DNA from 2 places in the Priestia sp. AB genome. Region 1 is predicted to be linked to the other one. Evidence: riboswitches for the same ligand, from Rfam matches in the RefSeq annotation. Region 1 holds a riboswitch; the other holds the start of a gene.
The links. Region 1 has a riboswitch for S-adenosylmethionine ahead of POF52_RS19780 (methionine ABC transporter ATP-binding protein). Riboswitches for the same ligand answer to the same signal wherever they lie in the genome.
Positions count from the first base shown of each region.

Region 2: linked by a shared signal. The riboswitch ahead of POF52_RS04690 (hypothetical protein) and the one ahead of POF52_RS19780 (methionine ABC transporter ATP-binding protein) in region 1 are both predicted to bind S-adenosylmethionine.

Region 1 covers NZ_JAQMYN010000006.1:304,090-307,526, reverse strand. The annotation lists gene POF52_RS19790 (MetQ/NlpA family ABC transporter substrate-binding protein) at 1-398, opposite strand, end outside; gene POF52_RS19785 (methionine ABC transporter permease) at 416-1,084, opposite strand; gene POF52_RS19780 (methionine ABC transporter ATP-binding protein) at 1,077-2,102, opposite strand; SAM riboswitch class I at 2,234-2,341, opposite strand; gene POF52_RS19775 (thioredoxin family protein) at 2,522-2,821, opposite strand; gene POF52_RS19770 (toprim domain-containing protein) at 2,836-3,186, opposite strand; gene POF52_RS19765 (YusG family protein) at 3,368-3,437, opposite strand, start outside.
Region 2 covers NZ_JAQMYN010000001.1:915,656-919,092, reverse strand. The annotation lists gene alaP (alanine permease AlaP) at 1-767, opposite strand, end outside; gene POF52_RS04695 (DUF1540 domain-containing protein) at 1,083-1,241, opposite strand; gene POF52_RS04690 (hypothetical protein) at 1,342-1,686, opposite strand; SAM riboswitch class I at 1,750-1,851, opposite strand; gene POF52_RS04685 (hypothetical protein) at 1,973-2,269, shown strand; gene POF52_RS04680 (GNAT family N-acetyltransferase) at 2,282-2,728, opposite strand; gene POF52_RS04675 (hypothetical protein) at 2,809-3,249, opposite strand; gene POF52_RS04670 (glycosyltransferase family 2 protein) at 3,357-3,437, opposite strand, start outside.

The DNA.
Region 1 (3,437 bases):
TTTTTCGGAAGATCTTTTAAGCTTTTGTATTTTTTAGAGTAGATACCAATTGGTTCAATATGAATGGCACCGGCACTTACGAAATCATACCCTTTTTCACCCTTGTGATCTTTTAATACTGAATTCATATAAGGAACATGCTGGAAGTAGTTTGCATCAATTTCATTGTTTGCAAGAGCTGTGTTCGGTAAGATGTAATCTTGGAATTTTTTAATTTCTAAGTCAATTCCTTGTTTTTCTAAAATCGGTTTTGCTTGTTCTAAAATTTCAGCATGAGGCGTATTAGATGCACCCACGACAATTTTCTTTTCATCTTTTGATCCATTGTTAGATCCACACGCAGCTAATCCTACTACTAGTGCAGATGTTAATGCTAAAGCCGAAAGCCATTTTTTCATAATAAATAATCCTCCCTTTATCTTTTATCAATTTTTGCAGTAATCGCATCCCCAATAAGTTGGATAATAAATACAATAATCAAAATTAAGATTGTAGCGGCTAGCGTTACGTCATTATGACTGCGCTGGAATCCTTCTAAATATGCAAGGTTTCCAAGACCTCCAGCTCCAATCACACCCGCCATTGCCGTATAGCCGACTAATGCAATCGTCGTTACCGTCAAACCAGAAATTAAAGCTGGCAGCGATTCAGGTAACAGCACTTTAAAGATAATAGTACTTGTTGTTGCTCCCATTGATTTAGCAGCTTCAATAACACCTTTATCAATTTCACGCAGACCAATTTCTACAAGACGCGCATAAAATGGTGCTGCTCCAACAATTAAAGCAGGTAACGCTGCATTAGCACCTAAAATACTTCCTACCAATGCTTTGGTAAATGGAATCAGTAAAACAATTAAAATAATGAATGGAATGGAACGAAAGATATTTACAACTGCTGACACAATGGCATATAAAGGTTTGTTTTGCCAAAGCTGTCCTTTGGACGTTAAAAATAAAAGCAAGCCCAATAAAATACCTAGAACAAACGTGGCTATAACTGAAATAGCCGTCATATATAGTGTTTCATTTGTCGCTTGAATAAAATCATCTAAAATAACATTTGGAAATAGTTTCTCAAGCATTTGTCATTACCTCCACTTCTACCTGCTGCTCATGAATGTATGCAATGACTTTTTCAACTTCTGTTAATTCTCCGTCTAAATGAACGAACAACGTTCCGTATGAACCTGTTTGTGTATGAGAAATCTTTCCTTGCAAAATATTAATCGTTACATCAAACTGTTTTAAAATCGTTGTAATGAGCGGTTGCTCTGCTTTTCCGCCAACAAACGTCAGCTGAATAATTTGCCCGCTTGGATATAACTCCTGTACTTGTTCAATTGTTTCAAACGTTTCTTCTGGTTCAGAAATCTGTTGAACGAATCGTTTTGTAATCGGCTGCTTAGGTTTTCGGAACACTTCTAGCACTTGCCCTTCTTCTACCACTGCTCCATTTTCCATAACAGCTACCCGATGACAAATTTTACGAATAACGTGCATTTCATGAGTAATCAATACAATGGTTAACCCTAGCTTCTCATTAATATCTACTAACAGATCTAAAATGGAATCTGTCGTTTGAGGATCAAGCGCTGATGTTGCTTCATCACACAGCAATACTTTTGGGTTATTGGCTAGCGCTCGAGCAATACCAACACGCTGCTTTTGTCCACCGCTAAGCTGTGATGGATAAGCATTTTCACGCCCTTCAAGCCCGACTAGCTTGATAAGCTCGTCTACTTTTTTCATTCTTTTTTCTTTTGAGATCCCTGCTATTTCTAACGGAAAGGCAATATTTTCTCGCACCGTACGCGACCACAAGATATTAAAGTGCTGAAACACCATACTAATTTCTTGTCTAGCTTTTCTGAGTTTTCCGCCTTTAATTTTTCCAATATCATTACCTGCTACTTCGACCGTTCCTGTCGTTGGTGTTTCTAACCCGTTTAGCAAGCGAATTAAAGAACTTTTCCCCGCTCCGCTATAACCAATAATTCCGTAAATTTCACCTTGATTAACGGTTAGATTCACATTATCAACAGCTGTTACTTGACCGCTTTTAGCCTGATAAATTTTTGTAACGTCTGTTAATGTAATCATATTTCTTCACCTTCTTTAGTAAAAACTTAATTATGTTAGATTGCCCTATAGGATGAAAAAGCCGTAAAACAATTTTCCCCATCAAAAAAGCCTCTCTGCGCATGACAGAAAGGCTCTATATTTAATCCTTTCTCTCATCTTTCAAAGCGCATAGCTTTGCAGGAATTGGCACCATTTCAGTTAGTCTGACGGTTGCCGGGTTTCACAGGGCTCAGTCCCTCCACCTCTCTTGATAAGAGTTCGCAACAATTATTTTGTTTTTGGGAAATATTCATTCATTTATGAACATTCATGAGTGTGATTTTAGCATGTGTCAGATAGGCTGTCAACAGATTTTGTTCTTGGGATAATATCCCAATATTTCAACAGCCCCAACGGTTTGCTCTCTTTCAATTTCTTCATTTTAAACAAACGTTTGATTATCGAAGCTCTTCAAGTACGTGCTCGATGGAATGAAACGCATAGAGTTTTTTTACCATTTCGCCATTTTTCACTTCAATCAAACAAGGTACACTTTCAATTGAAAATACTTCTGCTTTTGAAGGCATATAATTTAAATTGCTCATTCCGATGGTCACACCGGGCAGCATCGCTTCTGCTACGGTTAACATTTTTTTTGCCAGCTGACATGTCCCGCAAAAAGGTGTATGGAAAAAGATAAACGCTCTTTGTCCTTCTTTTAACTGATCGTCAAGCTGTTTTTCGCTCCATTCTTGCATGTTGCTCATTCCTTTTATGTTAAAAATTCTGCATTAACATCGATATTGGCACTCAGTAATACTGTTGCTATGTGATGTCTAGGGGCGGCAGCAACCTCTCGGTACATTTTATCAATATATAGATGCTCTGCTTCCGGAAGCTCTCGTTTAAATTGTTTTCTTAGCTTATTCCCTGAATCATCAGAGTCAACGAGTATGTATACCTCTTTGTTAAACGTAAAGTCAATAATTTCATCCAGCTTTGATAAACTAATCGTACCGTTTGTACAAATAATTTCAATTGGTTCTCGAATGATATCTTGGATACGTTTTTTATCTGATTTTCCTTCAACAATAATTACTTTTTCAATTTCAATTAGCCCCATTTTCATCACCCATAATCGTCAGTTGTATAGTAACATCATTTCTTTATGCTATACAATATTCGTTAATGTATCACAGTTCACCTGTTTTTTAAAAGAAATTTGCAAGAAAGAACTGTTTTAAAAGGCAGCTTAAGCCATATTGTTTCCATAAAACAAGAAAAACAGCGGCAGTTGCCACTGTTTAGCACCATCCTGCTTCTTCGTCGCAGTCTGTATATTTTTGCGTTTCACCTTGCTTTTGTACATCCGTA
Region 2 (3,437 bases), on a different contig from region 1:
ACAAATAACGCTCCGACGTAGAAAATAAGAATACGCCAAAAGACAGAATCAATCGCTCTTGCTAGAGATTTTTCCGGATTTTTCACTTCTCCCGCGGTAACGCCGATCATTTCAATTCCTAAATACGCAAACATGACCATTTGCAGCGACAGCAAAATACCTTTGAATCCGTTCGGGAACAGTCCGCCGTTGTCCCACAAGTTTTTGATACCAGTCGCAACGCCGCCGTTGCCGATTCCAAACACAATCATTAATAATCCAACGGCAATCATTAATACAATCGCTAAAATTTTAATAAGTGCAAACCAAAATTCCAGTTCACCATATGCCTTAACAGCTAAGAAGTTAACCGTTGTCATGATGACAAGCGCCGATAACGCCCAAATCCAGTTTGGTACATCCGGATACCAATACCCCATATAAATACCAACGGCTGTAATTTCAGCCATACATGTTACAACCCATAAAAACCAGTAGTTCCAACCTGTTAAATAACCAGCGAGCGGCCCTAAGTAGTCGCGTGCGTACTTGCTGAATGAACCTGCAACAGGTTTTTGAATCGCCATTTCTCCAAGTGCTCTCATAATAAAAAACATAATCATTCCGCTAAATCCGTACGCCAATAATATTCCTGGCCCTGCTAATTTAATAGCAGATGCAGATCCAAGAAACAGTCCTACCCCTATGGCTGCTCCTAAGGACATCAGCGTCACATGTCTTTCTTCTAACCCGCGTTTCAATTCTTTCCCCTGAGTTTTCCCCTGCATAAACGTCTCCCCTTTTTCCAATCTGTCAAAACGAGATGAACACAGCCTTTTGTTAGCGCTTTCATATAAGTTTGTGCTAAAAGACAGCTAGGCTGTATATTTGTATTCTATCACCTTTCTCTCACTTTTCTTTTGTCGAAAAACAAAAAAATTATCTTATCATTTTGTTTAAACGCACAATTAGACATAGGCACTGCTTTTTTAATATGTATTTAGTATTGCACCTAAGTAATAGTATTTTAAAAAAATAGAAAAACGCCGACTCAACTTCGTCAGCGCATCGTTCATTTTATGCTTTTTTATAAAAACTAGCATTTATCTCGCGGGTTCAAAAGTTTTACAGCCAGGTTCTTCCGTTTCAGAAACATGGTGACTACTTTCAGGACTCACAACGTAAATGGACTCTGCACTGCATTTATTTCCGGATTTCCAATACATGCACTCATTCACTTCACATAATACACCTTGGGCCACTGTTATCCCTCCTTTGCTTGTCTTATCCATTTACTACCCGAAATATAACGATTCTAACATTTTCACGTAAAAAAACCGCTTGTTTCTCAAGCAGATCTTTTTATTGCGTGTGTTCAACATACTGTTTTTTAGCTAAATATAACTCACGGCTCAGCGTGATCCGCCGTTCTCTCAAGTGCCTTAATTTAGCCTGAAATTGTTCGTTAGTTGGCTCTTCTTGAATTAAGCGATACGTAAAAGAAATATCTTCATTTAACTGTTTAAAATCTTCCCATATCTCTTGAACTAGGGCGGATTGTTTTTCTTCAAATGAACGATTTTGCTGCGTTTTTAGCACGGCTAAAATTTCTTGCTGCCACGTTTCGTCATTTATTTCTTTTGCTAATAAGTATAGATCTAAATAATCGTCAATGCATAAAGCCGTTTGTGTATTATTCAATGTCATCACCTTTTCTATACGAAATGTTTCTTCCTAAGAAGAGGATTTCATCATAGAAAAAGATTCCTCTTCTTATCTGTCAGAGCTAGGCTATGCTGGAATTAGCACCATTCAATAATTGTGGTTGCTGAGGCTTCAAAGGGCCAGTCCCTCCACCTCTCTAGATAAGAATATTTCGTTTTTAAATTATTTCTGACTATTCTAATATGTTTTATAGGTTACGTCAATAGCTTTTCAATAAAAAGAAAAAAGAAGTAAAATATGGTATGCTTTCATAAAGGATGGTGAGCACATGAAACGATATATGTTATCTGCTTTTTTGGGAAGCTTGCTGCTGCTTCTCAGCATTGCCTTTTCATCTACTTTCCATATTGCAATTGTCAAAACAACTGGAAGCATCGGAGGGGTTATTTTAGCAGCGGCGGCTTTAATTATGAACGCGCTTGAAGATCCCCCCTCCTCAGACAATACAGGTGGAGGAGCCGTTGAAGTACTAGATAAAGGCGCTGTTTGGGCTACTTATTTACTTTTACTTTCATTACCGAACCTCATCGCATGTATAATATCTTATGTTTTATGGACTCGCTGACATTCACTAACGTTACGGACGTTTTACCACTTGGAAGCTCATTGATATTTGTTTATCTACAAATCCAAGTTCACGATACACATGCTGTGCAAAATTCCCAGCATGAACGCTGAGTCTGATTTCACGGTATCCTTTGATAGACAATTCATCAATTGCTTTTTGCATTAACGGCTTGGCCAAACCTTGCCCGCGGTATTCGGGTACAACATATAATTCGTAGATAAAGCCAATTTCTTCTTTTGAAAAGAAGTCGGCAGATGGTCCCGCAAGAACCCAGCCTGCGAGTTTATTTTCTTGTCTAGATACTAAATAATAACATCCTTTTTGAAGGGCATTATCAATTAATTCATTTACGCGTTCAGTTGACGGTTGAAACTGATGCGTTGTTCCTTCAAACAGTGCATCAGCAGATTTCGTCCGAATTTCCTGTATTTCTTCTTCAGTAGCTTTTACAATCATTACGACCTCTCCTTTCGTGTTCGTCTTCCACATGCAGAGATAAATTCCTGCAAAAAAAGTCTTCGCCTAAGCGAAGACTTTTATTTAAATTCAAAATGTTCTTGATGATTGCCTCGTTCGTCCGTCCAGTTAATCATAATGTCTAAACCTGCCGCTTTTCCAGGAACAGCAAAATTCGCATAGCGAAAGCGCTGACCGCTTTTGCTTAAGTTAGACCTTTCAATAGGAGAAAACAAGCTGTATTTCGCCTTATTTTTTCCTTCGTGCCGAAAAGCTTGGACCTGCACGCGCTCTACGTCTTTTCCAATGTTTTCAACGGTTAATCCATATGTATGATAGACGTTATTTTTCCACTTTAGCTGATTATCTCCCGTCATGCTCGCTTTTGTCAGTTCAACCGACCATTGTTCAGATGATTTCTTCATCGGAAGCTTCTCAATCGAAAGAGCGTTGACATGAATGGCTGCAAAAGCAAGCCAAACAAAACAAGAAGTGCTGACTGTATAAAATAGTCTTTTCATAGATGTTGATCTCCTTAGAAATTTTAGTAGTAGCATTTCCTGTTCACTTAAAAATTATGATAAACGCTTTAACAAAAAAAGCCTCTCCATTTAGGAGAAGCTTCTTATTAATGCATAAGCAAATCTTTTTGTGTGTCTAATGAGTGTTTTGTATATAAATCTCTTTCAATCGCATATTTAGGACGCTG